DNA from 3 places in the Microbacterium sp. NPDC077391 genome. Region 2 is predicted to be linked to each of the others. Evidence: predicted binding sites of a transcription regulator. Region 2 holds the regulator's gene; each other region holds the start of a gene.
What was found. Region 2 encodes LexA, which represses DNA repair genes until DNA is damaged. Its sites were predicted from a motif close to TCGAACANNTGTTCGA; they were not measured.
Positions count from the first base shown of each region.

Region 1: the regulator LexA is predicted to act here: its motif matches at 1,536-1,551, upstream of AB0O65_RS06980 (DUF222 domain-containing protein).
Region 3: the regulator LexA is predicted to act here: its motif matches at 1,826-1,841, upstream of AB0O65_RS00485 (DUF222 domain-containing protein).

Region 1 is NZ_JBFBMI010000002.1:340,388-350,821, reverse strand. It holds gene AB0O65_RS06995 (DEAD/DEAH box helicase) at 1-379, opposite strand, end outside; gene nusB (transcription antitermination factor NusB) at 430-840, opposite strand; gene efp (elongation factor P) at 843-1,406, opposite strand; gene AB0O65_RS06980 (DUF222 domain-containing protein) at 1,562-2,806, shown strand; gene AB0O65_RS06975 (type II 3-dehydroquinate dehydratase) at 3,050-3,490, opposite strand; gene aroB (3-dehydroquinate synthase) at 3,487-4,566, opposite strand; gene AB0O65_RS06965 (shikimate kinase) at 4,563-5,084, opposite strand; gene aroC (chorismate synthase) at 5,071-6,300, opposite strand; gene AB0O65_RS06955 (shikimate dehydrogenase) at 6,305-7,129, opposite strand; gene mltG (endolytic transglycosylase MltG) at 7,131-8,543, opposite strand; gene ruvX (Holliday junction resolvase RuvX) at 8,536-9,018, opposite strand; gene alaS (alanine--tRNA ligase) at 9,015-10,434, opposite strand, start outside.
Region 2 is NZ_JBFBMI010000005.1:25,562-35,995, reverse strand. It holds gene metE (5-methyltetrahydropteroyltriglutamate--homocysteine S-methyltransferase) at 1-1,070, shown strand, start outside; gene lexA (transcriptional repressor LexA) at 1,141-1,827, opposite strand; gene AB0O65_RS12660 (LysM peptidoglycan-binding domain-containing protein) at 2,133-2,525, shown strand; gene AB0O65_RS12655 (histidinol-phosphate transaminase) at 2,580-3,662, shown strand; gene hisB (imidazoleglycerol-phosphate dehydratase HisB) at 3,659-4,261, shown strand; gene hisH (imidazole glycerol phosphate synthase subunit HisH) at 4,258-4,890, shown strand; gene AB0O65_RS12640 (AAA family ATPase) at 4,951-6,123, opposite strand; gene priA (bifunctional 1-(5-phosphoribosyl)-5-((5-phosphoribosylamino)methylideneamino)imidazole-4-carboxamide isomerase/phosphoribosylanthranilate isomerase PriA) at 6,321-7,067, shown strand; gene AB0O65_RS12630 (SseB family protein) at 7,051-7,848, shown strand; gene AB0O65_RS12625 (DUF1844 domain-containing protein) at 7,858-8,289, opposite strand; gene infC (translation initiation factor IF-3) at 8,489-9,112, shown strand; gene rpmI (50S ribosomal protein L35) at 9,187-9,381, shown strand; gene rplT (50S ribosomal protein L20) at 9,413-9,799, shown strand; gene AB0O65_RS12605 (RNA methyltransferase) at 9,876-10,434, shown strand, end outside.
Region 3 is NZ_JBFBMI010000001.1:105,874-116,307, forward strand. It holds gene AB0O65_RS00475 (hypothetical protein) at 1-351, shown strand, start outside; gene AB0O65_RS00480 (hypothetical protein) at 465-1,769, shown strand; gene AB0O65_RS00485 (DUF222 domain-containing protein) at 1,884-3,227, shown strand; gene AB0O65_RS00490 (SulP family inorganic anion transporter) at 3,394-4,890, opposite strand; gene AB0O65_RS00495 (DUF4186 domain-containing protein) at 5,030-5,404, opposite strand; gene AB0O65_RS00500 (DUF3072 domain-containing protein) at 5,500-5,736, shown strand; gene AB0O65_RS00505 (hypothetical protein) at 5,776-5,985, opposite strand; gene AB0O65_RS00510 (helix-turn-helix transcriptional regulator) at 6,109-6,330, opposite strand; gene AB0O65_RS00515 (DUF2975 domain-containing protein) at 6,331-6,816, opposite strand; gene AB0O65_RS00520 (SDR family oxidoreductase) at 7,057-8,631, opposite strand; gene AB0O65_RS00525 (Fic family protein) at 8,944-10,062, shown strand; gene AB0O65_RS00530 (malate synthase G) at 10,172-10,434, opposite strand, start outside.

The sequences.
Region 1 (10,434 bases), on a different contig from region 2:
GTCGCGCGAATGCACCGAACTGCTCCCACGGCTCTCGCGGCGGGGGCGCCGGTCGCGGCGGATCGGCGGGCGGCAGGGGCGCCTGGTCCGGCGTCTCATCCGGGTCGGCTCCGATGAGGATCGCCGCGATCGCATGCTTGCATGCGGAGACGACCGGACATGTGCAGCTGGTCGTCATGATCCGCGGCCCGTCGAAGCGCACCCGGCAGCGGTAGGGGGAACGCTCGCTGCCGTACACCTCGGCGACGAGGGTCTGCGACCCGGCATCCCACCGCGCGTCCCTGACGCGACCGCGGCGGGCGTAGTCGAGGCCGCGCTGATAGCCGCCGTCTCCGGCCAGCTCGCGCAGCGCGGTGGCGGAGGGACGGGGAGAGCTCATGACAGCATCCTCCCCGTCACCACCGACACGCGCTCAGCGCCGGCTGCGACTCAGATGGAACGGGCGATGCGGGCCAGCACGCCGTGCACGAATGCGCCGGAGTCCTCGGTGGAGAGCTCCTTGGCGAGCTCGACGGCCTCATCGATCGCGACAGCGGTCGGGACCTCGTCGTTGTAGACGATCTCCCACGTGCCGATGCGCAGCAGAGCACGGTCGACGGCGGGCATCCGGTCGATCTTCCAGTCGTTGCTGTGGGTCGTGATGTGCTCGTCGATCTCATCGCGGTTGTCGATGATTCCGTCGACGATCTCGCGGGCATACAGCCACGAGGCTTCGCGAGCCGGTTCGCTGGCGGCGCGCTTGGCGGCCGCGGCGAGCACGACCGAGAGCTCCTCGCCGCGCACGTCGGCCGAGAAGAGGATGTCGAGGGCGCGCTTGCGCGCCTTGGTGCGGGCGCTCAAGGTCAGTCGTTGACGCGGCCGAGGTAGTCACCCGTGCGGGTGTCGACCTTGACCTTGGTGCCGGTCTCGAGGAAGAGCGGGACCTGGATCTCGTAGCCGGTCTCGAGGGTGGCGGGCTTCGTGCCTGCCGACGAGCGGTCGCCCTGCAGGCCAGGCTCGGTGTAGGTGACCTCGAGCACGACCGATGCGGGCAGCTCGATGTACAGCGGGTTGCCGTTGTTCAGCGCGATCTGCACCTGCTGGTTCTCGAGCATGTAGTTCTTCGCGTCGCCGACGGTGGCCGCGGGGACGTTGATCTGGTCGTAGTCCTCCTGGTCCATGAAGACGAAGCTGTCGCCGTCGGTGTACAGGTAGGTGAAGTCGCGACGATCGACGTTCTCGATCTCAATCTTGGTGCCGGCGTTGTAGGTCTTGTCGACCGACTTGCCCGTGACGACGTTCTTCAGCTTGGTGCGGACGAAGGCGCCGCCCTTGCCGGGCTTGACGTGCTGGAACTCCACGACGCTCCAGAGCTGTCCGTCGATCTTGATGACGACGCCGTTCTTGATGTCTGCGGTGGATGCCATGGTGATGCGGGTCCGTTCATTCAGAAGCTTCGAGGGCCGGGCGCGGATGCGCGCAGTGAAGTGGCCGAAAAGCGATTCTATCGGATGCCCCGGATCGAGCGATCTGTCCGGACGTCGCCCTTCCCTTTTTCGAATCTTTGTTCTATACTGGTGTCATGGTCATCAATGAGGAGCTCGGCGTGATCCCGCAGTCCGCGGGTGATGTGCTGGGGGTGCTTCTGGATGATGTGACGTGCTCTGAGGTGGATGCGAACCGGTCGGCGGCGCGTCAGGCGCAGCGGGTGGTGGAGGCGGTCGAGTTCGCTCGTCGGCATCCGGAGATCTACACGATCGACGCCGACGTGCAGATGGCCGAGCGGGCTGTGGTGCTGGAGCTGTCGCTGCGGTTGCGGATCTCGCAGGAGCGGGTACGGGAGCTGTGCTCGACGGCGGAGACGGCGGCGCGGGATCTGCCGTTGCTGTGGCAGCGCGCCCGCGACGGGTTCGCGTCGATGCACAGCGTCGGAGCGATCGTCACCGCCGCCGGCCCGCTCGCGTCTCCGGTGGGCGCGCCGCGGGAGGTGCGGGATGCTGCGGCTGCGGCCCTCGCCCGGCTGGATCGTGCCGCGCACGAGTGGGTGCTGACCTGCTCATCGGCGGTGCTGCGGCAGCGGGCGAAGAAGCTCGTCGACCGGATCACCGGCGATACTGCCGCGCGCCGGCACGCCCGGGCGATGGCCGACCGGCACGTGAGCGTCTCCCCCGCCGGCTACGGGATGTCGTGGCTGACCGCCCTGCTTCCCACTCATGAGGCGGTCGCAGCGATGCGGCGCCTGTCGGCGACGGCCAAGCACACCCGCAAGGACACTCGTGAGGGGCGCACCCGGGATCAGATCCGTGCCGATCTGTTCAGCGCCTGGCTGCGCGGGGTCGGCACCGCCACGGCGGTGCAGACGAAGGTCTTCGTCACCGTGCCCGTGCAGCTCCTCGCCGGCGACCCGGTCCCCGTCGAGTCCGCCTCCATCGTCGGCGGCGACAGCATCGACCCGCTCACCGCGAAGCAGCTCTTCCTCGACGCCCGCGGCTTCCGTCGGGTGATCACCGACCCGGTCAAAGGCGTGGTCGTCGACATGGACCGCCGCACCTACCGCCCCACCCGAGCACAACGCGACTGGCTCACCCTGCACCACGGCACCTGCTCCCGCGACGGATGCACCCGCCTCGCCGTCGACGCCGACCTCGACCACGACAGACCGTGGGCGAGGGGCGGGACCACCGACCTCACCCAACTGCGGCCGCTCTGCCCCCGCGACCCCATCATCCGACATCGCACCCGCGTCCGGTACCGGACCCGACCCGATCGCTCGGTGCAGGTCATCTCCCCCACCGGATACGCCAGCTCCGCGCCACCACCCTTCTAGCCGCCGGCGCGCGGCGCGATAGGAACAGGCCGTATCGGGATCACGTTCGCTTCCTCTCCACACGATCCGTGCAAGGCAGATCTGGCGCCGGCGACCACGAGTGTGGCCGCTGCCACCCGACGGAGCCGTCGACGTGGTCATGCAGTGGCCGACATTCGGCATCGGCGAGACACGGGTGCGCACCGACCATGGAACGATGTCCGAGCTGAGCTCGCGAGCCCGCCCGTTCTGGGCCGACGGAGGTCAGAGCAGCGCGGCCAGCTCCCGCACGGCCCGCGCGTAGCCGTCGACGCCTTCGCCGACGACGCGCACGGTGGCGACGTCGTCGAGGTAGGAGAAGTGGCGGAACTTCTCCCGGGCGTACACGTCCGAGATGTGCACCTCGGCGAACGGCAGGCCGACGCCGGTCAGCGCATCGCGCAGCGACACCGACGTGTGCGTGAGCCCGCCGGGGTTGATGATGATGGCCGCGCAGTCCTCGCGGGCCGCGTGGATCGCGTCGATCAGCACACCCTCGTGATTGCTCTGCAGCGCACGCAGCTCGTATCCTGCGTCCGCCGCGGCAGCGGCGGTGAGCTGCTCGACGTCGGCCAGCGTCGCGGTGCCGTACACGTCGGGCTCCCGGGTGCCGAGCAGGTTGAGGTTCGGACCGTTCAGCAGCATCAACCGGCGGGCGTCGCTCATCCCACGACCTCCTGGTATGCGGCGAACATGAGCGACTCGTCCGGCGCCTGCACGACGGTGGGCTTGGCGATGTCGTCGAGCAGGATGAAGCGCAGCATCCCGCCGCGCGCCTTCTTGTCGCGCTGCATGGTCGCCAGCAGCTGCGGCCAGGCACCCGCGCGGTAGGTGGTCGGCAGCCCGAGCGATTCGAGCACCGTTCGATGCCGGTCCGCACCGGCATCGGAGAGCCGGCCCGCCAGACGCGACAGCTCGGCGGCGTACATCATGCCGATCGAGATCGCCGCTCCGTGGCGCCACTGGTAGCGCTCGGCGTGCTCGATCGCGTGCCCGAGCGTGTGGCCGTAGTTGAGGATCTCCCGCAGCCCCGCCTCGCGGAAGTCATCCGAGACGACCTTCGCCTTCATGTCGATCGCCAGCTCCACGGTGCGGCGGAACTCGTCGGTCGTCGGATCGACCGCCCGCTCCGGAGATGCCTCGATGATGTCCAGGATCTCCGGCGCCCAGATGAATCCGGCCTTCACCACCTCGGCGTACCCCGCCGTGGCCTCGTTCGCGCTCAGTGTCTGCAGCTCATCGAGATCGCCGATGACGGCGCGGGGAGCCCAGAACGCCCCGACCATGTTCTTGCCCTCGGCCGTGTTCACACCGGTCTTGCCGCCGACGGCCGCGTCGACCAGGCCGAGCACGGTGGTCGGCACCTGCACGACCTGCACGCCGCGCAGCCAGGTGGCGGCGACGAAGCCGGCGACATCGGTCACCGATCCGCCGCCGTAGCCGACCACGGCATCCGTGCGGGTGAAGTCGGCCTGGCCCATCACCTGCCAGCAGAACGCCGCGACCTCGATGCGCTTGCCGGCCTCGGCATCCGGAATCTCGGCCAGCAGCACCTCGAGACCGCCCTCCGCCATGAGCCGCTCGCGCAGCTCTGCCGCCCGCTTGCCGAGCGTCGGCGGGTGCACGACGAGCACCTTGCGAACCGCCGGGTCGAGAGCCGCATGAACCCGGTCGAGGATGTCACGCCCGACGGTGATCTCATAGGGTGTCTGTCCGGAGACGCTGATCGTGGTCGTGGTCATTGCTGCTTCCTCCTCCAGGCGGCGATCTCCTCCGCCAGTGCCCGCATGGGTCTGCGTGATGTGTCGACGGTGAGGTCGGCGACCTCCTCGTACCAGCGTCGACGCTGATCGAAGATGATGCGCCACCGCTGCACCGGGTTCTCCTCGTCCGCGAGAAGCGGGCGGCTGGCCCCGCCGATGCGTCTTTCGACGGCCTCGGCGGTGACGGTCAGGAAGACGACCGGATGCCGGTGCAGCAGAGCACGGGTCTCGGCATCCGTCACCGCTCCCCCGCCCAGCGAGACCACACCGCCCTCCGCGACCGCCGTGGCGACGGCCTCGCGCTCGAGCTCGCGGAAGTGCGCTTCACCGTGTTCGGCAAAGATCTCAGGGATGGGACCGTGCTCGGCGGCGATGCGCTTGTCGGTGTCGATGAAGGGCACGTCGAGCAGTCGCGCGACCTTGCGGCCGACACTCGTCTTACCCGCGGCCATCGGGCCGACCAGCACGAGAGTCAGCGGATGGTCAGACGAGCTCATCATGGGCGAGCAGCGCCGCCTCGGATGCGGGTGCTGTGCGCAGCGACTCCGGGATCGCCGCGAGGTAGGACTCGAGGTTGCGTCGCGTCTCGCGGATGCTGTCGCCGCCGAACTTCTCGAGCAGCGAATTCGCGAGCTCGATGGCGACCATCGCCTCGGCGACGACGCCGGCGGCGGGTACCGCACAGACGTCCGAGCGCTGATGGTGCGCCGTGGCCGTCTCGCCCGAGGCGACGTCGACCGTGCGCAGCGCACGCGGAACCGTGGCGATCGGCTTCATGCCGGCACGGATGCGCAGCACGGTCCCCGTGCTCATGCCGCCTTCGATCCCCCCGGCGCGGTCGGATGCCCGGGTGATGCCGTCATCGCCGGCGAACAGCTCGTCGTGAGCCGCCGAGCCGCGGCGACGGGTCGTCTCGAAGCCGTCACCGACCTCGACGCCCTTGATCGCCTGGATGCTCATCAGGGCCTGCGCGAGGCGGCCGTCAAGACGGCGGTCCCAGTGCACGTGCGAGCCGATTCCGGGCGGCAGTCCGTAGGCGAGCACCTCGACGATGCCGCCGAGGGTGTCGCCGTCCTTGCGGGCGGCGTCCACCTCCTCGACCATGCGCGCGGACGTCTCGGTGTCGAAGCAGCGCAGCGGGTCGGCGTCGAGCGCGTCGACGTCGTCCGGCGTGGGCAGCGCGGCGCCCTCCGGGGCCCGCACCGGTCCGATCGAGAGCGTGTGACTGACCAGGCGGATGCCGAGCTCGGAGAGGAACGAGCGCGCCACGGCGCCCAGGGCCACTCGCGCGGCGGTCTCGCGTGCGCTCGCACGCTCGAGGATCGGTCGGGCCTCATCGAAGTCGTACTTCTGCATGCCGACGAGGTCGGCGTGGCCGGGACGCGGACGCGTGAGCGCGGCGCCCCGTCCGCGAGACTTCTCGGTCAGCTCGGTGGGCGCCGGGTTCATCACCTCGGTCCACTTCGGCCACTCGGTGTTGCCGATGCGCAGCGCGATGGGGCTGCCGAGGGTGAGACCGTGACGAACACCGCTGGAGATGGTCAGCTCGTCCTGTTCGAACTTCATGCGCGAGCCGCGGCCGTAACCGAGCTTGCGACGCTGGAGGTCGGCCTGGATGGCCTCGGCCGTGACCGTCACACCGGAGGGCAGACCCTCGACGATGGTGATGAGTTCGGGGCCGTGCGATTCGCCGGCAGTGAGCACGCGGAGCATTGCCCTAGTCTCCCATGCCCGCCGACCGCATGATGCCGACTGTGACGGCTTCGTCGGGCAGCTCGCGCTGCGGGTCGCCGCCGCAGAAGACGCGGATCTGCCGCACGGCCTGGAACAGCAGCATCTCGAACCCCGAGATGACGTTCGACGAGGGCCACAGCGCAGCCAGGGCGGAGGGCCACGGCGCGTACGCCGCCTCGAAGAGCGTGCCGCCGACGGCGGCGAGCGGTGTCGCGACGTCGGCGTCGAGCACAGTTCCGCTCGGCAGCGTGGCGACGGTCACATCGACGTCGGATGCCGGTGCCGCGAAGTCGACGGTGCGGAGCTGCACACCTAGAGCCTCGGCGGTCGGGCGCAGCCGGTCGACGGCTTCGGGCCGCCGAGCGCGGAACTCCACCTCCGTCGCGCCGAGGTCGCTCAGCGCCACCAGAGCGGATGCCGCCGTGGCGCCGGCTCCGAGGATGCGCCCGCGCCGAACTCCGGCGATCCCGGCATGAGTGAACGAATCCACGATGCCGCCCACGTCGGTGTTGAAACCGCGCACGGTCTCGCCGAGCAGCAGGGTGTTCACCGCTCCGGTCAGCACCGCATCTCTGTCGAGCTCGTCGGCCGCGGCGTGCGCGACCTCCTTCAGCGGCATCGTCAGCGACAGCCCGCGCCAGGAGTCGTCGAGGGAGCTCAGGGCGGCAGGGAACGCGGCCGCGTCGACCTGACGGCGCTCGTACGTCCAGTCCAGCCCGAGATGACGGTAGGCGGCCGTGTGCAGCAGCGGTGAGCGGCTGTGCCCGATCGGGTCACCCCACACGGCGAGACGCGTGCGCGAGGCCACCTCAGCAGCCCGTGTACTCGGGGTTCGCCGAGCACCAGGCGCGCATCTTCTTGATGCCCTGCTGGTGCTCTTCATAGGTCTGGGAGAACTGCGTCTCACCGGTCGAGAAGTCGACGGTGACGAAGTACAGCCACGGGCCGTCGACCGGGTGCATCGCGGCGTCGATCGCCGCGTATCCGGCGTTCGCGATCGGTGTCGCGGGGAGGCCGCTGATGACGTACGTGTTCCACGCGTTGTCGTCATACTGCGCGGCTTCGGACGTGCTCGCCTTGCCGGCGTTCAGCTCGCCGTAGCCGTACTGGGCGGTGGAGTCCATCTGCAGCATCATGCCGTCGGCGACGCGGTTGGCGATGACGCGCGACACCTTCGGGAAGTCGGGGGTGCGCGCTTCGCGCTCGATGATCGATGCGATCGTGAGCACGCGCTGCTCGTCCTCTGCGGGAACACCCGCCTCGGCCAGCGACTCGCGGGTGCGATCGACCATCGCGGCGATCACGTCCTCGGCCGTCGCACCGGGGTCGAACGTGTAGACGGCCGGGAACAGCCAGCCCTCGAGACTCTGCGCGGAGACACCGTACGCGGAGGGATCCTGAACGGCGGCCTTCAGCTCTTCGATCGGGATGCCCACGCCCTCGGCGATCTGCGGCAGCGAGGAGGCGACCGTGCTGCCCTCGGCGATGCGCACGGTGTTGGCCATGCGGTTCTCCGGGTTCGACAGCGCCTTCAGCGCTGCAGCCGCCGTCATCTTCTGCTGGAGCTTGTACACCCCGGGATAGAACGTGGCATTCGGTTCGTTCTCGATCAGGTACTCGTAGAACACGCGGTCGGTCCTGGTGACCTTCGCCTCGAACAGTGCCGTCGACACCGGACCCCCGGTATCGCCCTTCTTGATGGTCACGAACGCCTCGCCGGTGGCGATTCCGGACTCGTAGTCCTTCGGCTCGCCCCAGCCCATGATGTCGTCGATCTGGGTCTGGTACGTGTTGTAGATCCAGACGCCCGCGCCGGCGGCGACACCGCCGATGACGAGCAGCACGATCAGGGTGATCAGGCAGCCACGACCCCGTCGCCTGCGCGGCGCAGGGGCCGGGGGCTCGGGAGCGAAGAGCGCGTCCAGAGGCTCGGAGCCCTCTGCGTCGGTCGCCACCGCAGCCGGGGTCGGTGCGGCAGCCACGGGCCGTGCGGCTGCTGCGGCCTCGCCGGCCGTCGCTTCCTGGTCCGGCTGAGCCGACGGGTTCGCCGGAGCCGTCTCGCGCTCTGCGGATCCGCGGGCGGCCGCCTGGCGCAGTGCGCGTCGCGAACCGGGGGCCGGTTCATCGCGGGCTTCGCGCTCGGTCACCGGCGGCGGCGCTGTGGGGACGTTGTCGAAGAAGTCACCGAGCGAGTCGGATCTGCGATCGTGCGGGTCAGACATCGCGGGGCGGCTCCTGGGCAGGCGTGATCAACGCACCGGCGGGCATCCCGGTGCTCTTCTCGGTGTCCACGGCATGCTGCAACAGCACCACTGCGGCCACTTGGTCGACAATGCTACGAGAGTTCTTCTGTGTTCGCCCGGAAGCGCGCAGGGCGGTGTGGGCGCTGACGGTGCTCAGCCGCTCGTCGACCATGCGGATATCGAGGCCGGAATGGCGCTGCAGCTCCTCGGCGAAGGCGCGCGCGTCCTCGGTCGACAGCGTCTCCTCGCCGCGCATGTTCACGGGCAGGCCCACCACGATCTCCAGCGGCTCCCACTCGGCGATGAGCTGCAGGATGCGGTCGATCGACGTCTCCGACCGGGGCACGGTCTCGACCGGAACGGCCAGCATGCCGTCGGGGTCGCACCGGGCGACGCCGACACGCGCCTTGCCGACATCGATCCCGATGCGGGTGCCTCGCCGGAAACCGGTCACGCTCCCGCGAGCTCCGACACGATCGCTGCGAGCGCGGCGTCCAGAGCCGAAGCATCCGTCCCACCGCCCTGCGCGACGTCGTCCTTGCCGCCTCCGCCGCCGCCGAGCATGCCCGCCGCGATGCGCACCAGCGCACCCGCCTTCGCGCCGGCGGCGCGCGCGGCGTCGTTGGTCGCCACGACGACGATCGGGCGGCCGCCGACGACACCGCCGAAGGCGACGACAGCGGCGTCGGAGCCGAGACGCTCGCGCACGCTCAGAGCGAGCGTGCGGATGTCGTCGGCCGAGCCGACCTCGCCGAGCGACGAGGATGCCACGCGGTAGCCGCCGACCTGCGATGCGGCCTCGACAAGAGCCGGGACTCGGCCCTCGCGCTCCCTCGCCTCGAACTGCGCGATGCGCTTCTCGGCTGCCTTCAGGTTCGCCTGCAGCTCTTCGATGCGCGCGCTGAGCTGATCACGCGGCGCCTTCAGCGCCGAGGTCAGCTGCGACACGACGGTGCGCTCGGCGGCCAGCTCGCGGAAGGCGTCCTGCCCCACGAGCGCCTCGATGCGCCGGTTGGATGCACCGACCGACGACTCGCCGACGAGGCTCACCAGGCCGATCTCGGAGCTCGTCGCCACGTGCGTGCCGGCGCAGAGCTCGCGAGACCAGGGCCCGCCGATGTCGACCATGCGCACCACGTCGCCGTACTTCTCGCCGAACAGCGCCATGGCGCCGGCGTCCTTGGCGTCGTCGAGCGAGACGATGCGGGTCGTCACCTCGAGCGCGTCGTTCACCGCGCGGTTGGTGATCTCCTCGATCTCCGAGCGGGTCTCCAGCGACAGCGGCTGCGACCACGAGAAGTCGAAGCGCATGTACCCGGCGCGGTTGAGCGAACCCGCCTGGGTCGCGGTCTTGCCGAGCGTGTCACGCAGGGCGGCGTGCACGAGGTGCGTGGCCGAGTGCGCCTGTCGCGCCGCGCGACGGTTGGCGGCGTCCACCACGGTGGTCGCGCGGTCATCGACCGACACCGACCCGGTGGCCACGTGCACGGTGTGGCTGATCAGCCCCGGCACGGGGCGCTGCACGTCGAGCACGTCGAGCTCGAACCCGGCGCCCACGATCGTGCCCTTGTCCGCGACCTGGCCACCCGACTCGGCGTAGAGCGTGGTCTCGGCGAGGACGACCTCGGCGACCTGTCCCTCGGATGCGGTCTGGACGGGCGCGCCGTCGACGATCAGTCCGAGCACCCGGGATTCGGTCTGCAGGTCGGTGTACCCCGCGAAGCCGGTCTCACCGAGCGCGCGGAACTCGCGATACACCGACACATCGGCGAGCTGACGCTTGCGGTTGCGGGCGTCGGCCTTGGCGCGGTCGCGCTGCTCCTTCATGAGCGCGTCGAACGCGGGGCGGTCGACGTCGAGCCCTGCCTCC
Region 2 (10,434 bases):
AGACGGAGTTCTCGCGCGTCTCGTATGCCGAGCGCGAGAGCGCGCAGCAGGCGCTGAACCTGCCGGCGCTGCCGCTGACGACGATCGGCTCGTTCCCGCAGACCGGCGACATCCGCAGGGCTCGTGCGCAGTTCCTGCGCGGCGAGCTGCCCGCCGACGACTACGACGACTTCCTGCGCCGCGAGATCGACCAGGTCGTCGCCCTGCAGGAGGAGCTGGGCCTCGACGTGCTCGTGCACGGCGAGCCGGAGCGCAACGACATGGTGCAGTACTTCGCCGAGCACCTCGACGGGTCCGCCGTCACCCAGCACGGGTGGGTGCAGTCGTACGGCTCGCGCGCCACCCGGCCCTCGATCCTCTGGGGAGACGTGTCGCGCCCTGCGCCGATCACCGTCTCGTGGGCGTCGTACGCGCAGTCGCTGAGCGCGAAGCCGGTCAAGGGCATGCTCACCGGCCCCGTGACGATCCTGGCCTGGTCGTTCGTGCGCGACGACCAGCCGCTCGGCGAGACGGCCAACCAGGTCGCGCTCGCCCTGCGCGACGAGATCACCGACCTCGAGGCCGCCGGAATCGCGATCATCCAGGTCGACGAGCCGGCGCTGCGCGAGCTGCTGCCGCTGAAGGCGGCCGATCAGGCGGACTACCTCGACTGGTCGGTGCGCTCGTTCCGGCTCGCGACCGGCGGCGCCGCCGCCGGAACGCAGATCCACACGCACCTCTGCTACTCGGAGTTCGGTGTCGTGATCGACGCGATCCGCGCCCTCGACGCCGACGTCACCTCGATCGAGGCCGCCCGCAGCCGCATGGAGGTCGTCGCCGACATCGCGCGATTCGGCTTCGACCACGGTGTCGGCCCCGGCGTCTACGACATCCACTCGCCGCGTGTGCCCAGCGTCGAGGAGATCGAGGCGCTGCTGCGTCGCGCCGTCGACGAGCTGCCGCTGCGCCAGCTGTGGGTGAACCCCGACTGCGGCCTGAAGACCCGTGCGTACGAGGAGACGGTGGAGTCGCTGCGCAACATCGTCGAGGCGACCAGGCGCGTCCGCGAGGACGTCGCCGTCACCGTCTGAGCACCGCCCACGACGAAGAGGCGCCACTTCCCGACCGGGAAGGGGCGCCTCTTCGTTCGCGAGGGCTCGCTCAGACCGAGCGCAGCACCGCCACGACCTTTCCGAGCACGACCGCCTCGTCGCCGAGGATGGGCTCGAAAGCCGAGTTGCGCGGCAGCAGCCAGGTGTGTCCGTCTCGGCGGCGGAAGGTCTTCACCGTCGCCTCCCCGTCGATCATGGCGGCGACGATCTCGCCGTTCTCGGCGTTGTTCTGCGTGCGCACGACCACCCAGTCGCCGTCGCAGATCGCCGCATCGATCATCGACTCTCCGTTGACCTTCAGCATGAACAGGTCGCCCTTGCCGACGAGCTGCCTCGGCAGCGGGAAGATCTCCTCCACCTGCTGGTCTGCCGTGATCGGCACGCCGGCGGCGATCTGACCGACGAGCGGCACCAGCGCGGCATCGCCGACAGACGGCGCGGTGTCTGCCGGGTTCTCGGCTCCGCTGCCGGGCAGATCGATCAGCACCTCCATGGCGCGGGTCTTGCCCGGGTCGCGGCGGAGGTAGCCGCTCAGCTCGAGCTGTCCGAGCTGGTGGGTGACGCTCGAGAGCGACTTCAGCCCCACCGCGTCGCCGATCTCGCGCATGCTCGGCGGGTAGCCGTGACGGGCGATCGAGCTCTGGATCACCTCGAGGATCGCCATCTGCTTGGGGCTCAGGCTCTTGCGGCGCCGCGTGCGGGGAGCCTCGGCTGCGGTCTCGGGGTTGTCGCTCATGGGTGCTCCTTCATGCCCTCACACGGTGCAGATCCGCGTCTTCGCGGGGATGCGGTTCGAATGTCGGTGGCCCATGGTGGGCTGACTTCATCGAAACCGTATCCGAGTTCGCTCGGAAAACGGAAGATCTGTTCGAGCGTGTCGCAGAACCGCGGGCGCTGTATTCGAAGAATTCTTGACAGATGTTCGATATCGAAGATAGATTCGGAACGTAGCTTCGGATCCGGCATCCCCGGCCGGATGCCGGATGCGAAAGCTGCACCACTTCCGCCCGATGGGCGGAGGAGAGCGAAGAGGAGCATCGCATGAGCACCATCAGCATCCAGGCCCCCCTGACCGCGTCGGTCACGGCCGCTGCCCGGCGTTCTGTCCCGACCCGGCTGCGCCTCACCGTGCGTGGTCGTCGTCTGCTCGCCACCCTCGCCGCCGCGCCGGTCATCGCCGGCATCGCGGTCTCTCTGCTGGCCGGCGGCTCCGCCATCGCGTCCGGCCAGAGCGCACCCGTCGCGTTCGAGACGGTGACGGTGCTGCCCGGTGACACCCTCTGGTCGATCGCCGCTGAGGCCGCTCCCGGCTCCGACCCGCGCGAGGTCATCGATGCCATCAGGCGTCTCAACAACCTCCCCTCCGGCATGATCCAGGCCGGTGCGTCGATCGCGATCCCGACCGCCTACTCCGAGACCGCGCCCGCCGAGTGAGAGTGCGCCGTCATCCGAGGCGGTGGGTGCGATGCGCGGCCTACGATGGAGCATGTGACCTCCCTCGATGAGCTGCCCCTCCGCGACGATCTGCGCGGGCTCACGCCGTACGGCGCCCCGCAGGCGCCGCTTCCCGTCGCTCTGAACGTCAACGAGAACACGCATCCGGTTCCCGACGAGGTCGCCAGCGACATCCTCGACGACGTCGCCCTCGCCCTGCGCGATGTCAACCGCTACCCGGACCGCGAGTTCACCGCGCTGCGGGAAGGGTTCGCCGAGTACCTCGGTCACGGTCTCACGGCCGAGCAGATCTGGGCGGGCAACGGCTCGAACGAGGTGCTGCAGCACATCATGCAGGCCTTCGCCGGCCCCGGCCGCACGGCGTTCGGGTTCGCACCCACCTACTCGATGTACCCGCTGATCACGCAGGGCACCGGCGCACGGTGGGTCGCCGGCACGCGCCACGACGACTTCACCATCGACCCCGACGATGCCGCCAGGCAGGTCGCCGAGGCCGACCCGGACGTCATCCTGCTGTGCACCCCGAACAACCCGACCGGCACGCCGCTGGGACTCGACGTCATCGAGGCCGTCTATGAGGCGGCCCGCGGTGTCGTGGTCGTCGACGAGGCGTATCAGGAGTTCGCCCCGCACGACGCGCCCTCCGCGCTGAGCCTGCTGCACGGTCGCCCGCGTCTCGCGGTGTCGCGCACGATGAGCAAGGCCTTCGCCTTCGCCGGTGCTCGGGTCGGGTACCTGGCCGCCGATCCGGCGTTCATCGACGCGCTGCGGCTCGTGCGCCTGCCGTACCACCTCAGCGCCCTCACGCAGGCCGCCGCCGTGGCGGCGCTGCGCAACTCCGCCACCATGCTGCGCATGGTCGATGAGATCGTCGAGCAGCGCGAGCGCATCTCGGCCACGCTCGAGGCCCTCGGGTACCGGCCGCACGCCTCGTGGTCGAACTTCGTCCTGTTCGGCGGGGTGGACGACCCCCAGGCCCTGTGGCGCGCACTGTACGACCGCGGAGTGCTCATCCGCGATGTCGGCATCCCGCATCACCTCCGGGTCTCCGCAGGCACCGAGGCCGAGACCACCGCATTCCTGGAAGCCCTCGCGTCGATTGGACCGTCAGCATGACCGAACGCACCGCCCGCCGCACCCGCAGCACCTCCGAGTCGACCGTCGAGGTCGTCGTCGACCTCGACGGCACCGGTCGCAGCGACATCGACACGAGCGTGCCGTTCTTCGACCACATGCTGACGGCCTTCGCCAAGCACTCGCTCACCGACCTCACCGTGCGCGCTACGGGAGACACGCACATCGACGCGCATCACACCGTCGAGGACATCTCGATCGTGCTCGGCCAGGCGATCCGCGAGGCACTGGGCGACAAGGCGGGCATCTCGCGCTACGGCGACGCCATGGTGCCTCTCGACGAGGCTCTCGCCCAGGCCGTGGTCGACATCTCCGGCCGCCCGTTCCTCGTGCACGACGGAGAGCCGGCCGGCTTCGAGTTCCACCTCATCGGCGGGCACTTCACCGGATCGCTCGTGCGCCACGTGTTCGAGGCGATCACCTTCAACGCCGGGCTCACCGTGCACGTGCGCGTGATCGGCGGACGCGACCCGCATCACATCGCCGAGGCCGAGTTCAAGGCATTCGCCCGTGCGTTCCGTCAGGCCAAGGCGCTCGACCCGCTCGTCGAGGGCATCCCCTCGACCAAGGGTGCGCTGTGACCACGCGCCGCGTCGTCGTCTTCGACTACGAGTCGGGCAACGTGCACTCGGCCGTCAAGGCGCTGGCCGCCGCGGGCGCCGAGGTGGAGCTCACTCGCGATCGCGGCAGAGCGCTGGAGGCAGACGGCCTGCTCGTGCCCGGCGTCGGGGCCTTCGCCGCCGTGCGCGAGGCGCTGGTCGCACACGGCGGTGACGAGATCATCGACCGTCGCCTGGCCGGTGGGCGCCCGGTGCTCGGCATCTGCGTCGGCATGCAGGTGATGTTCGAAGGCGGTGTCGAGCGCGGGCACCCCGCCGAGGGCCTGGGGGAGTGGCCGGGCACGGTCGCCGAGCTGCACGCCCCGGTGCTGCCGCACATGGGCTGGAACACCGTGGAGCCGGGGGAGGGCAGTGTGCTCTTCCGCGGCATCGAGCACGAGCGCTTCTACTTCCTGCACTCGTACGCCGCCACGTCGTGGGAGCTCGACGTCATCCCGCCGTTCCCGCAGCCCGCCGTGACGTGGGCGACCCACGGGGAGCGCTTCATCGCCGCGGTCGAGAACGGCCCGCTCTCCGCAACGCAGTTCCACCCCGAGAAGTCGGGACAGGCCGGCATCCGGCTGCTGCGCAACTGGGTCGAGTCGCTCTAGCGTCCGACGCGACCCGGAGCCCCGCACGGAGACCCGTGCGGGTGGTCCCGGTACGGGTGGTCAGAGGCCCCGCGCGACGGCTGCTCCCGCCGCCAGCCAGGCGGTCTGGGAGGCCGGGGCGAGGGCGCCGAGGCGCAGGTGGCCGTCGACCATCTCGTGATCGAACGGAATCGCGACCACCTCCCGTGCCAGGTCGCGGTAGCCGGTGACGACCTGGTCGACATCGGCCGGGGTCGCCTTGGGGTCCGCCTGAGTGACGACGACCACCGACTGACGGGCGAGCCGGGCGGATCGCTCGTCGCGGTCCTCGAGAGCCTCGAGCAGCAGCGCACCCGCCTCGGCGTGGTCGTCGCGCGTCGTGGTCGCCACGACGATCTGGTCGGCGTGGTCGATCATGCGCAGCCACATCGGGTCGGATTCGTCGTTCCCGGAGTCGATGATGATCAGCCGGTAGTACTTCGCCGCCACGGCGTGGATCGCGTCGATGTCTGCGGAGCGCAGCCGGTTCTCCTGAGCGAGCCGCATCGGCTTCGAGCGCAGCACGTCGTACTTCTCCCGCGCCTGGTGGTGCACGAAATGCGCGAGATCCGCCGACTGCGCGCCCGCGCCCAGCAGCCGATCGGCCTCGGGGAGCAGCTCGAACAGCGTGCGGTCGTGCGGGCCGGTGTCGGTGCGCCAGCCCAGGGTGCCGCGGGTCTGGTTGTTGTCCCAGGCGAGCACACCCGCGCCTCCGAAGCGCGCGAAGACGGCAGAGAGCAGCACGGTGGTCGGGGTCTTGCCCGCGCCGCCCTTGCCGTTCACCACGGCGATCGTGCGCGGGCCCGGCCAGTGCTGACTGACGAGCAGCTCGTCTTCGCGCACCGCGCGCTCTGCGGCACCGGGGGCGAGCGAGAATCCGATCCGGTTCAGCATGCCGCGCGCGCCGGTCCTGGCGGGCTCCTCGCGTCGCTCCTGCTGCAGGAACGACGGTCGCTCACGCTGCTCGCGCCGCGAGACGGGAGATGCGGGCGGGGTCGTCGGGAGTGCCGGCGCTGCGGGCGCGGATTCCGGTGCCGGAGCGGGCGCGGACGCGGCGGCGGACCCGCGATGATAGCGCGGTGCCTCGACCGGACCGTCGGACGCGACCAGCGGGACCTCGGACACCATCGACTCGGGCTCGGGTGCGGAACGCCGCGCAGCGCTCGTCCGCCGGCGCAGCGGACCTGCGCCGCTGTCGTTGTGCGCGTCGGCCATGCCTCGCGTCCCTTCGTGTCGATGTGCGCACAGGCGGGGCTGCCCGGCCGGTGCGCCTCCGATCGTACCGCCGGGGCCTGCGAGAACCCCACTTCACCGAGACGCCGGACGTCACGTCATTTGAGACGACCCCCCTGCCCGGCTACTCTGATCTCTCGTGCCCGCTCGGGCCGCACCCACCCCCTTCGAAGGACGACATGAACGACTTCGCACAGTCCCCCTCGCTGATCCTGCTGCCCGCGGTCGATGTGGCCGGCGGCAAGGCGGTGCGCCTGACGCAGGGCGAGGCCGGCACCGAGACGAGCTACGGCGACCCCGTCGACGCGGCCGGCGAGTTCGTCGACGCCGGTGCTCAGTGGATCCACCTCGTCGACCTCGATGCGGCGTTCGGCCGCGGCAGCAACACCGCGATCCTGCGCAAGGTCATCAAGCAGTACCGCGGCGTGAGCATCGAGCTCTCCGGCGGCATCCGCGACGACGCGAGCCTCGACGCCGCGCTCGAGGCCGGTGCGACCCGCATCAACCTCGGCACGGCCGCCCTGGAGAACCCGGAGTGGTCGGCCGACGTCATCAGCCGATACGGCGAGGCGATCGCGGTCGGGCTCGACGTGCGCGGCACGACACTCGCCGCGCGCGGCTGGACGAAGGAGGGCGGTGACATCTGGGATGTGCTCGAGCGCCTCGAAGAGGCCGGCTGCAGCCGCTACGTCGTCACCGATGTCACGAAGGACGGCACCCTGCGCGGTCCGAACCTCGACCTGCTCCGCGAGATCACCTCGCGCACCCCGAAGCCGGTGATCGCGTCCGGCGGTGTCGCGACGCTCGACGACATCGCGGCGCTGCGTCAGCTCGTGCCCCTGGGCGTAGAGGGCGCGATCGTGGGCAAGGCGCTCTACGCCGGGAAGTTCACCCTCGCCGAGGCGCTGGATGTCGCCGGCGACTGACGACGCCGGCGACCACGGGCGCGGGAACCCGGGCGACTCGGCCGGCGTCCCGTGGGAGGGGCGGAGCTTCCAGGCGAACCCGCACGCCGCCGACGACGGCTCCGCCGACCCCGCCCTGCTCGCCGCCCTGCTGCGCTTCCGCGGCGGCTCGGGCTCGCAGGTCGAGGTGGTCGACGCCTTCCGCGATGCGCGCGTGCTCGTTCCCCTCATCGCCGAGAAGGGCGATGAGGGCGTGGGGCCGACCGGACTGACGGTCGACAAGACGCAGGAGCTCTCGATCGTCACGGTCGCCGCCCCCGACGGGCGTCGTGTGCAGCCGGTGTTCTCGTCGGTCGACACGATGCGCCGCTGGGACGCCGCAGCCCGGCCGATCCCCGTCGAGGCGATCCGCGTGGCGCTGTCGGCGTCGAGCGAGCAGACGGACCTCATCATTCTCGACCCGGCATCCGAGACCGAGTTCGTCATCCGTCGCCCGGCGGTCTGGGCGATCGCCCAGGCGCAGCGCTGGGAGCCGAGCCACCTGTCGCCGGAGGTGTTCACCGCTCTGCGGGAGAGCATCGCTCACGAGCTGGCGGTGATCGACGTGTCGGTCGCGGCGGGGGATCCGGATGCCCGGATGCGCGGCGCGGAACTCGTCGTCACCCTCGAGCTCGTCGACGGCCTGGAGCGCGAGACGCTGGACGCCGTGCTCGCGCGGCTCGCGCAGCGCTGGGCGGCCGATGACCGGATGGCCGTGCTGGTCGACTCGCTCACGGTGAAGCTGACGCGCTCCGCGGGCTGAGCGAGAAGCTCAGTTGACGGGGCCGGTCCACTTCTCGCCGGGTCCCTTGCCAATCGGGTCGGGGATCACGGACGCCTCGCGGAAGGCCAGCTGAAGCGAGCGCAGTCCGTCGCGCAGCGACCGGGCATGCATGTCGCTGATCTCGGGCGCTCCGGCGGTGATGAGGCCGGCGAGGGCGTTGATGAGCTTGCGCGCCTCGTCGAGGTCGGTCTGCTCCTCGGGGGAGTCCGCCAGGCCCACCTTCACGGCCGCGGCGCTCATCAGGTGCACGGCGGTCGTCGTGATCACCTCGACGGCGGGAACGTCCGCGATGTCGCGCGTCGCGGCGCTCGCGGCGTGCTCCTGCTGCTCCCAGCGATCGTGGCGGTCATCGTGGTGCTCAGCGGGAATCGTCACTTCGGGGTGCTTTCTGGTAGACTTCTGCGGGCTTCGGAGTGTCATGCTCCGATACGAAAGAGGATTCTGATCCCACCCGCGCTTGCCGTTCCAGGCTACCGGGTTCAGCACCCCGCCGGTTCCGGTGGAAAGGGTGTCACAAGCCGGTGTGTCTGACTGCACCGGCGGGTGGGGAGAACTCCGATTTCGCCCGAGATGCGACCTGCATCCCGGTGGCCGAGAACCCACGTCTTAGGAGCTCCGCATCAGCGATCCCCGTACCAATGAGCGCATCCGCGTCCCCGAGGTCCGCCTCGTCGGTCCCGCGGGTGAGCAGATCGGCGTTGTCCGCATCGAGGCAGCACTGCGTCTGGCCCAGGAGGCGGACCTCGACCTCGTCGAGGTGGCCCCCAACTCCAAGCCGCCCGTGGTCAAGATCATGGACTACGGCAAGTTCAAGTACGAGGCCGCGCAGAAGGCCAAGGAAGCGCGCCGCAACCAGGCGAACACCATCCTCAAAGAGGTCCGCTTCCGCCTGAAGATCGAGGCTCACGACTACACGACCAAGCTCAAGCGCGCCGAGGGCTTCCTCAAGGCCGGTGACAAGGTCAAGGCGATGATCCTGTTCCGCGGCCGCGAGCAGTCGCGTCCCGAGCAGGGCGTGCGTCTGCTGCGCAAGTTCGCCGAGGACGTCGCCGAGCTGGGCACCGTCGAGTCGAACCCCACCATCGACGGGCGCAACATGGTCATGGTCGTCGCCCCGCTGAAGAACAAGTCCGAGGCGAAGGCAGAGCAGAACGCCGTCCGCACCGCGAACAAGCAGGCCGCGCGCGACGCGAAGAACGGCCCGGGCACGGACTCCGAGGCGACCGACGAGTCCGAGGCGTAGCCCGCCCCCACAGCTCCCGCTTCCGAGCGGGTACCCACCGTCGCCCGCCAGGGCGCCACACGAAGGAAGAGAAGATGCCGAAGCAGAAGACCCACTCGGGTGCGAAGAAGCGCTTCAAGATCACCGGCAGCGGAAAGCTGAAGAAGCAGCAGGCCGGCATGCGCCACAACCTCGAGGTCAAGTCGAGCCGGCGCACCCGTCGCCTGAACCAGGACCAGGTCCTGTCCAAGGCAGACACCAAGGTCGCGAAGAAGCTTCTCGGTCGCTGACCGCGACGCCCGTACGAATAGGAATACGAAAATGGCAAGAGTCAAGCGCGCAGTCAACGCGCAGAAGAAGCGTCGCGTCATCCTCGAGCGCGCGTCCGGTTACCGTGGCCAGCGTTCGCGCCTGTACCGCAAGGCGAAGGAGCAGGTCACCCACTCGCTCGTCTACGCGTACCGCGACCGCCGCAAGCGCAAGGGCGACTTCCGTCGTCTGTGGATCCAGCGCATCAACGCCGCTGCCCGTCAGAACGGCATCACCTACAACCGCTTCATCCAGGGCCTCGGCCTCGCGGGTGTGCAGGTCGACCGCCGCATGCTGGCCGACCTGGCCGTGACCGACGCCGGCACCTTCACGGCACTCGTCGAGGTCGCGAAGAACGCTCTGCCCTCGGACGTCAACGCGCCGAAGGCCGCTGCCTGATCCGAGTGGTCTGCACGGGCGTCTCCCTCCGGGGAGGCGCCCGTTTCGCGTCTCCGCACCCCGGTAGACTGGCCGGGTGCTCGAGAACCCTCGCTCTCCCCGCGTCCGTGCCGTCGCCAAGCTGACCAAGCGCAGCGCCAGGGTCGAGACGGGACTCTTCCTGCTCGAGGGCCCGCAGTCGGTGCGCGAAGCGCTGCAGTACCTGCCGGACGCGATCGTCGAGCTGTTCGCGACTCCCACCGCGTGGGAGAAGCATGCCGACGTGCGCGCTCTCGCCGATGAGCGCGACGTCGAGGTCGAGTACGTCACCGAGGCGGTGCTCGCCGCCATGGCCGACACGGTGACCCCGCAGGGTCTGATCGCGGTCACACGCCAGACCCCGACGTCCGTGAAGGACATCTTCGCCGCCGAGCCGAAACTCATCGCGATCTGCGAGGAGGTCCGCGACCCCGGCAACCTCGGCACCATCATCCGCGCGGCGGACGCGGCAGGCGCGGATGCCGTGGTGCTCACCGGGCGCACCGTCGACCCGTACAACCCGAAGGTGGTGCGCTCGACGACCGGTTCTCTCTTCCACCTCCCCGTCTCCGTGGGGGGAGACCTCGACGATGTGATCCGCCGCGCCCACGCCGCGG
Region 3 (10,434 bases), on a different contig from region 2:
GTGCATGTCGATCGTGAGAGCGTCGCCGCCGGCGACGATGTCGTCTCGCATGCCGCGGTGGTGCGCGTGCGGCGGGGTGCGCGGCTCAGCGCTGTCATCGAGCAGGTGTCGCCGGATGTGCGCGTGGCCGGTTGGTCGTGGGTGGTGAAAGTCGATGGTGTGACCGCCGCGGTGTGGTCGGTCGATCACGGGGTGCAGCTGCTGATCGCCGACCGCCGGGTGACGCAGAAGTCGGTGACGATCCTGTTCCGCTACTTCCTGCAGATCGACCCGGTATGGCTGTTCGCTCGTCTGGAGCAGGGGGCCCGCCCGAACCGCGAGGCGCTGCGCGCCGAGTATCAGGCGCGCTGACGGCTCTCGCATCGAGGCCGGTCATTCTGCACAATGGCCGATGCTGAGAGGTACTCCACAGGTGCCGGGATGCGGAGCGGTGAGCGTCGGGGCGGATGCCTATCGTCGCCTGCATGAACTATCGCGAGCACCTGGTCGTTCCATCGGCCGTGCGCATCGAGGTGTCGGTGGCGGGTCACCCCGAGTGGGACAGGACGATCGAGCTTCCGAAGCACTCGCCTGAGACATGGCTGTGGGAGGCCTACCTGCTCAGTGTCGGTATCGAAGCGTGCGACGAGGAGGTCGCCGCACTCAGGTATCGCCACCCGCACGTCTACTGTGGCGAGAGCTGGGTGGTTCGAGACGAGTGGTCCGCGCCGTTCGCGGCCCGTGCCGTGCGTTACGCGGGTGATGACTTCTTCGGCGATGATCCAGCCGCACTCGCCGAGGCAGCGGTGCGAGTGCCGTCGTTTCCGTTCGAACTCGACATCACCGTTGAGCGCGCGTCCGGTCGGCAGGCGGGAGACGCGAGCGTGTCGATCGTGGGTGCCGGCGTCGACAGCTCGCTGCGGCCCTCGAGGGACTGGCAGACGAGCGCGCAGCCGCTGGATCTGGATCAAGCCAACCGCGAGCTCGTCCGTCGCTTCGGCATCGTCGTGCCGTTCGTCCGCTCGGAGTCTCTGCGCACCATTCCCGACGACACCTCCGCGGGCTCGCTGATCGCTGATCTGCTCGCACCGCTGACGCCGGTGCGGCGGCTCGCCCTTCGGGCTCATCTGAACGCCACCGACCTGCTCGACGCCAACCGGCTGGGCATCGACACGGTGCGCCAGGCGACCCACGCGCTGCGCGCCCTGATCGACGCAGTCGGGCCCGACGGCGCCGACCAGGACGCCACCAGCGGGTGGCTGCCGACCAGCGTCGTCGACACGGTCGTCGCCAGCGTCGAGTGGGATGCCGATGATGCGGCGGATCTGCTCAGCTCGTTCGCACGGCGTGCGGGGCTCATCCGGCGGCTGAAAGGACACGTCGTGGTCACCGCACTCGGGAAGCAGCTGATGGCTGATCCCGTCAAGGCCTTCCCGCGGGTCGTCAGCGCGATCGCGGGCGGGACGCGAGGGTACTGGGGCTCGTTCGACACGAGCCGCTTCTCTCGCGCCGCGGCTCTGCTCGCACTCGCCGATGGATCGGCCACGTCGTACGACCAGCTGGCCGGCTACCTCGAGAAGGCGCACGCGGCGCGTGACGCGAGAAGATACGACGAGTTCGGCGACTGGTACGACACCGTCCGTTCCCGCGCGGGGTTCGATCGGGGCGAAGCAGATGGGGTGCTTCGCGAGCTCACCGACGGACTGCTCGCACTGTCGGCTCCCGGCGCCTTCGGCCTGGTGACGCCGCACATCCGGGCGGTGGCGCGTCTCGCCTTGCAGCGTGGCTGAGCGTTGGGTGCGGGGACTCTTGAGCACCGCGCCCGACGAGAGCGGCTCGCAGATATCCGAACAAAGTTTCGGTAAACGCTTGATCTCTTGATCGAACAGAAGTACTATTGACGCATGTCGAAGCTCACGCCGTTGATCGAAGCGATGTCGTCGCTCGATCGATCGTGGGGCGATGCGGAAGATGCCACGGATCTGACCCGTGAGCAGTTGATCGCCATCGACAGCGCTATCGGGATGGTGAAGCGTCGATTGGATGCCGTGCACGCCGACGTCGCCGCGGGGATCTCTCGCGAGTCGCGTCCTGAGCTCGGAGCAGGCAGCCTGGCCAAGCAGCAGGGGTACCGCACGCCGGCGAAACTCATCGCCGCGACCACCGGCGTCTCGACGGGGGATGCGATTCGACTCATCAAGGTTGGGGAGGCGACGGCTCCGCGGGCGGATCTGCTCGGTGATCGGCTTCCCGCGCGCTATCCGCTGGTGCGGGAAGCCCTGTCTGACGGTGCAGTCAGTTCGCAGGTGGCCGGGCTCATCATCAGCCTGCTCGATCGGTGCCGTATCGCTGCAGGGCCTGAGCGGACGAGCGAGGGCGAGCGGATCCTCACCGAGGCCGCGGTCGGGCTGTCCTTGGACGACGTGCGCAAGCTGACCGTCCGTGCCGAGGCGTGGCTGGACCCGGATGGAGTGGAGCCGCGCGCGGAAGAGCAGCGCGCCAAGCGGTCACTGACGATGTTCGAGCGTGACGGGATGGTTCACCTGAACGCGCTGCTCGACCCCGAGAGTGCCGCCCCGGTGATCACCGCGATCCGCGGGTACGTCACCGCCGCATTCGCGGCTCGACAAGACGCGCCGGATCCCGATGCCCCGGATGCCGATCGCCGCACCGTCCCGATGCTGCAGGCCGACGCCCTGAGCCTGTTCGGATCGCACATGCTCGGCTGCACCGCGCAGACGCCCGCGCTCGCAGGAGCGACCGTGGTGGTGCGGATGACCTTGCAGGATCTCCAGGCGGGCACCGGGTCGGCGACGATCGACGGGATCGACCAGCCGATCAGCATCAGTGCCGCCCGCCGGATGGCCGCCGACGGCGGGATCATCCCGTGCGTGCTCGGCGGAGACAGCGAAGTGCTCGATTGGGGGCGCCGCCGTCGACTGTTCACCCCGGCGCAGCGACTCGCTCTCGCCGAACGCGACGGCGGATGCGCCATGTGCGGCCTGCCACCCGGCATGGCCAAGGCGCATCACATTCGATGGTGGTTACGCGACGCCGGACCTACCGATCTCGCGAACGGGGTCCTGCTCTGCGAGACCTGTCACCACCGGATACATGACAACGGGTGGGACATCCGCATCGACCCACCCGGACACGGCAACACTGTCTGGTTCGTGCCACCACCACACGTCGACCCTGCCCGCGCGCCGCGTCGGGGTGGCCGAGCACGATTCGACATCGCAGCCTGATCCAACGCGTCGGTGATCGTCCGCGCGGTCACGGCGCATCCGCTACCTGTGGTGCCTGCCGCATGTGGGGCTAGGGGTACTTCGGCACGCTCAGCGCGTCAGGAGGGGCCAGGCGTTGCAGGGCGACGGCGCGGGCGGTGGCGTTCGTGCAGGCGTGAGTTCTTCCCTACTCGAACCCGCCGCTCAAGCGCCCGTGAAACACCCCGCTCGCGTCGTTCATCCCCACGATCTCCACCGACTTCCCGTACGCGGCGTACTTCGTCTCGATGGCATCCAGCGCCGCGACGGTCGACGCGTCCCACACGTGGGAGCCCGACAGGTCGATGACGACCCGGACGGGATCGGAAGAGTACGAGAACAGCGTCGTCAGATCGTTGCTCGAGGCGAAGAACAGCTCGCCGGTCACGATGTATGTCGCCACGCCATCCGAGACCACGCGGGTGACATCGACCAGATGCGCCACCCGCCGCACGAACAGCACCGACGCGACCAGCACCCCGCCCACGACGCCGACTGCGAGGTTGTGGGTGAGCAGCACGAGCACGACGGTGGAGACCATCACGAAGGTTTCGCTCTTCGGCATCCGCTTCAGCGTCGACGGACGCACGCTGTGCCAGTCGAACGCGCCGATCGCGACCATGATCATCACCGCGACCAGCGCCGCCATCGGGATCGTCGCGACGAAATCGCCGAACACGACCACGAGCAGGAACAGGAAGACGCCGGCGCAGAACGTCGAGATGCGGGTGCGCGCGCCCGACTCCTTCACGTTGATCATCGTCTGGCCGATCACCGCGCATCCGCCCATGCCGCCGAAGGCGCCCGACAGGATGTTCGCCACTCCCTGCGCCCACGCCTCGCGACCCTTGCGGGAGTGGGTGTCGGTGATCTCGTCGACCAGCTTCGCGGTGAGCAGCGACTCCATCAGCCCGACCAGCGCGACGGCGAGCGCGTAGGGCGCGATGATCGTGAACGTCTCCCAGGTCAGCGGCACGTTCGGGATGAACAGCGACGGCAGGCTGCGCGGCAGCTCGCCCTGATCGCCCACGGTCGGCACGGAGATCGCGAACGCGAGCACGACGCCGGTCACGATCACCACCGAGACCAGCGGCGCGGGGATCACCCTGGTGATGCGCGGCATCACGATCATCACCGCGATGCCCAGCGCGACCAGCGGATACACCAGCCACGGCACGTCGATCAGCTGCGGGAACTGCGAGCTGAACACGAAGATCGCCAGCGAGTTCACGAACCCGACCATCACGCTGCGCGGGATGAACCGCATCAGCTTCGCCACCCCCAGCACCCCGAGGATCACCTGGAACACACCGGCGAGGATCACCGTGGCGATGAAGTAGTCGATGCCGTACGTCGGCGCGACCGGTGCGATGACCAGCGCCACGGCCCCGGTCGCGGCGGTCACCATCGCGGGCCGACCGCCGAGGAACGCGATCGACACCGCCATGATGAACGACGAGAACAGTCCCACCTTCGGGTCGACCCCGGCTATCACCGAGAACGCGATCGCCTCCGGGATCAGCGCCAGCCCGACCACGAGACCCGCGAGCACCTCGCGGGTCAGCATCCGCGGGCTCTTCAGCGCGGTCAGCACCGACGGGTTCGGCCGGTAGCGGGCGGGATCATCAACGGATGCGGTGGACATGAGTGCTCCTGAAGACGCCTCGCAGGGGTGAGGCAGACGTTCAAGAGTAGAGCGGATGCCGGGGATCGGCGATCTCGGAGTCGGGAGGTGTGCAGGCGCGCTGGCCGGCAGCGCAGGTCGAGACGCTGAGCGGAGGGCATCACGCCGGCGGCATATTCGGCAGGTACTCCGCCACGATCCACCGGCTGATCGCCTCGACGACGTACTCGCGCTCGCCGTCGGTGAGCGCGTGCCCCTTGTGGATGCCGTGCCAGCGCGACAGGCAGGTGCGGCAGCAGGTGGCGGTCGCGTGCTGTGCGACGAAGACCGGATGCCCGCGGTACGGCGTCTGCTTGCCGTCGTTGCGCGGCTCGGCCGGCGCCAGCCGCTGATCGACGATCTCGCGGGCGTGACGACGGACGGTCTCGATGCCGCGCAGATCGACGATCGCACGGTCGCGTCCGTGCAGGTGGAATCGCGCCCGGAACGGATGCTGCCCGATCCGGCGCAGCCGGTCATCCAGATCATCACTCATTGCAGACATTGTGACGACAGGCGCCGACATTGGCCATCACCGCCGCGATTGTCAATCCCGCGCGCGGTCTGGCCGGCCCGGCGTACGCTTCCCGCATGTCCGATACACATGATTCCGAAGAGACCCTCGGCGCCGAAGACCCGCAGAACCCCGCCGCGAAGGATCCGTCCGACTGGGTCACGGGCGATGAGCCGATGACCGCGCCCCAGCGGAGCTACCTCGACACCCTCGCTCGCGAGGCCGGCGAGGAGCTGCCGGGTGACCTCAATAAGGCCCAGGCATCCGAGCAGATCGAACGGCTGCAGCAGAAGTCGGGCCGCGGCACGTCGTGAGGACGCCGGCGCACCATCTGTGCGCCGGCGACGCGGCCATCAGTCGATGTTCGTGTACTTCTCGCCGAAGTCCTGCTGCTGCGCCGCCGCGCGATCCTGCATCTGCTCGTCGTGCGTCGGCGCGCGGTCATCGGGGTGATCTTCAGCGGCGGCGTCGGACGACTCCCGCGAGTCGTCATCCTTGCTCATGTCGGGGTCGGTGCCCTCGGCCTTCATCGGGTCGGTCGGGAACGGCGTGGGATCGGACATCGTGGCTCCTGTCGGTCGATGAAGGCCCAGCGTGGCATCCGGCGAACGGCGACGGATGCCCGTTGACAGACCCCCTCCGCCCGCAAGCCGTTCCGGGCGGGCGCAGGAGCGGCCGCGGCTCCGTCAGGAATCCGACCCCTCATCCGGCTCCCAGCGCAGCAGGTCTCCGGGTTGACAGTCGAGGGCCTGGCACAGGGCATCCAGTGTGGTGAAGCGCACCGCCTTCGCCCGCCCGTTCTTCAGCACCGCGAGGTTGGTCGGGGTGATGCCGATGCGCTCGGCGAGCTCGCCGACGCCCATCTTGCGGCGGGCGAGCATCACGTCGATGTCGACGATCACCGCCATTCAGATCACCTCGCCCAGCTCATCGCGCAGCGTGCGCGCCTCATCTTCGCGCTCGATCGCCTGGCGCAGCAGCGCTTTCATCACGATCACAAGCAGGGCGAACCCGGCGAGCACCAGCCCGGCGCCGGCGATCAGCCCGACCATCCCCGGGGCGACCTCGCCCGGCGCCAGCAGCGCGGCCAGCGCGAACGCCAATACGGCGGCGGCCGAGATCGTGCCGACGATCACATCGACGTACCGGAACGACGAGACCTGGAAGATCGAGCCGCGGCGCACGCGGGTCAGCAGCATCCAGACGCACACCGCGAACACCTGCATGGTCAGGGTGCCGAGCGTCGCGATCGACACCAGGGCGATGCGTCCCCACAGTTCCTCTCCCTCGAGGTCGCGCCAGACGGCTGGCACGATCATCACCTGGACGACCAGTGAGCCGGCGAGCGCGAGCGCGATCACGACTTTCAGCAGAAGGATGGTGCCGGTGTTCATAGCGGACGCCTCTCGTTGATTAACGATGGGAATCTATCGTTAATCGTTCGGTTGCGCCAGGGGCGCGGAATACAAGGGCGCCGACCCGTCGGCGAGCCCGCGCCGGCGCAGGCGAACAACGCGAGGGAGGATGAATCTCGCCCGAAATCTCCTGCGCCCGCGCGTTCGCCTACGCTCGCGTGAGGCGTGTCTCCGGCCGCCGACGCGCGTCACCGCTGACGCGCGTCACCCCCCCGCGCGTCAGCGTGCGGCCGCCACCCCGCCCTCGGCCTCCGCCGTGATGCGGGCGGCCATGCCCGTGAAGATGAAGCCGTGGAACGGCAGCACCGCCAGCCAGTACAGCCGGCCGAGCAAGCCTCGCGGGAAGAACACCGCGCGCTGCTCGTAGCGGGTGCCGTCGGCATCCGGAACAGCCCGCAGCTCGAGCCAAGCCGAACCCGGCACGATCATCTCGGCTCGCAACCGCAGCAGACCGCCCCGCGAGCCGTCGCCCGACTCGAGCACGAGCGGCTCCTCCACCGCCTCGACGCGCCAGAAGTCGACCGCGTCACCCGGACGCAGAGTCGAGCGGCTGCGCCGACCCCGCCGCAGGCCCACCCCGCCGATCACGCGATCCATGACCCCGCGCACGGCCCAGAGGAACCGCGACGAGTACCAGCCGTTCTCGCCGCCGATCCCCGTGATCACGCGCCACACTTCGGCTACCGGCGCGGTGGTGTGCACGGATCTCTCATCGGTGAACACCGTGCGGCCTGCCCAATCCGGGTCGCTGGGCAGGGGGTCGCTCGGCGCGCCCGAGACCTCGGCATCCTGCCAGCTGGTCTCGACGCCGTCGGCATCCACCCGGCCCAGCGCCATCGCCACCGCCCGTCGATACGGGGTGAGGCCGCCCTCGGGCCGGGGGATCAGCTCGTCGATGGCGTGGTTCTTCATCACGCACTCGTTCTGCAGCGATTCGACCAGCGGTCGCGCGATCGATCGCGGCACCGGTGTGACGAGGTTGACCCAGTGCGATGCCAGCCGCGGAGTCAGCACCGGCAGCGACGCGATCGCCCGCTGTCGCAGCCCCGCCTCGAGGGCGTAGCCGTTCATCATCTGTCCGTAGCGCAGCACGTCGGGGCCGCCGACGTCGGCCGCCGTGTTCACCGACGCGTCGACGCGCGCCGCACCCAGCAGGTAGTGCAGGACATCGCGGATCGCGATCGGCTGGATGCGGTTGCGCACCCACTTCGGCGCGGGCATGTACGGCAGCACGTCGGTCAGGTGCCGGATCATCTCGAACGACGCCGATCCCGCTCCGATCACCACGCCCGCCTGCAGCACCAGCGTCGGCACACCCGACTCGAGGAAGATCTCGCCGACCCGCACCCGCGAGCGCAGGTGCGGCGACAGTTCGGCATCGTCCGGATGCAGCCCGCCGAGGTACACGATCCGGCTCGCGCCGGCCGCGGCCGCGGCATCCGCCACCGCTTCCGCCGCCGCGGTGTCCTTTTCTTCGAAGTCCTTGCCGCCGGTCATCGAGTGCACCAGGTAGTAGACGACGTCGACATCGCGCATGGCCTCGGCCACGGCATCGCGATCCTGCGCCTCACCCTCGACGATCTCGACGTCGCGACCCCAGCCGAACGACTCAGCGCGCGTGGCATCGCGCGCCAGCACTCGCACGCGGTACCCGGCGTTCAGCAGTCGCGGGGTGAGGCGCCCGCCGATGTATCCGGTGGCGCCGAAGACCAGCACACGGGGCGCCGATCCGTCGTCACGGGGGATGGCGCGCAGCGCCGGTTCGCGCCCCGTCGGGGTGGTGAGCTCGCTCATGAGAAGAGAGTACGGGCGGATGCCATGGCGCGGGGCACGGGTTGACGGCGGCGTCCGCGTCTGCCATCCCGCCGGCCGAGGCGCTCGCCGCTCATCCGAGGTAGGCGAACGACCCGAGGCAGGCCGAACCCGGCCGCGAATCTCCGACGCTGGCGCGGTCGCCTACCTCCGCGCGGCTCGCTCGCAGGCGATCTTGCATGCCGGTTCGCCACGCCTCCAGCACGTGTAAAGCGACATCACACATCCGTTAGACGTGTAAAGAATCGGCCCGATTTTTTGCACGTAACTGAGATCTGTCACTATCTTTGACACATGCCGTGGAAACCCGACGCTCCGTACAACGAGTTGCCGCTCTTGCCTCCCCGCGTCGACTTCGAGACAAGGCCGGTGCTCAAGGCAACCACGCGCGCTCGCGCTGCCTTGGCAGCCATGGACGAGGCAACCAAGCGGATGCCGAACCCCATGGTGCTGGTGAATTCGATCTCGCTTCTCGAAGCGCAGGCCAGTTCTGAGATCGAGAACATCGTCACGACGACAGACGAGTTGTTCCGATTCGCTCAGGAGGCAACGGACTCGGCTTCAGCAGAGACCAAGGAGACGTTGCGCTATCGCACTGCGCTCTTCGGCGGGTTGGAAGCGATCCGAAAGCGTCCGCTGTCGATCAACACGGCGATCGAGGTGTGCACCAACATCCACCGTCGCGATATGCGTGTGCGCGATCTGCCCGGTACATACATCGGCGACCCCAACACACGCAGCGCGATCTACACTCCACCTACCGGCGAGAGCGTGATCCTTCGCAAGCTCGACAACTGGGTCGACTTCGTGCACACCACAGCAGACATCGACCCGCTCGTGGTTATGGCGATCACCCATTACCAGTTCGAGGCGATCCACCCTTTCGCGGACGGCAATGGGCGCACAGGGCGCATTCTCAATGTGCTGCAACTCGTCGAGGCTGATCTTCTACGCGAGCCGATCCTCTATCTCTCGCGGTTCATCATCCGGAACAAGAGTGCTTACTACCGCCTCCTGCTGGGGGTGACGGCAGACGCCGCATGGGAAGAGTGGATTCTCTTCGTACTGCGGGGCATCGAAGAGACGGCGTTGCAGACGTTGTCGAAGATCGACCGAATCCAGGCGCTGCAGAACGTCATGCGAACGGAGATTCGTGAGCAAACCACGGCCGGGAGCAATGCAGATCTACTGGATGTGTTGTTCGAGAACCCGTACGCCCGTATCAACGACATCGTCCGACGGTGCGGCGTCTCGCGTCCCACCGCGACGAACTGGCTGAACGCGCTGGAGGCGATTGGCGCTCTGGTCGACCTACGCGTCGGGCGCGAACGGCTGTTCATCAATCAGCGCTTCATGCAGATCCTGTCAACTGATGAGACGCTACCGAGCGCAAGCGCAGATCGCTTGTTCTAAGCAGGGAGCGACGGTTGTGTTCATCCGCTCGCGTCTGAAGCTCTTCGCCTACTCAATCGACACAAAGGGGGCGGATGCCGCAGCATCCACACCCCAGAGCCAACCGGCCTCAGGCCGGCGCCTGCTCGGCCTTCTTCTCGCGACGCAGACCGTGCAGCAGCGGCTCGGTGTATCCGCTGGGCTGCGCGGCGCCCTCGACGATCAGGCGACGGGCCGCGGTGTACGCGATGCCCGGCTGCTCGCCCTCGGCGAAGGCGAGCTTCTCGTAGTTCGGGTCGCCGGCGTTCTGCTCGTCGACGACGACGGCCAGGCGGCGCAGGCTGTCGTCGATCTGCGCTTCGGTGATCACACCGTGGGTGAGCCAGTTGGCGA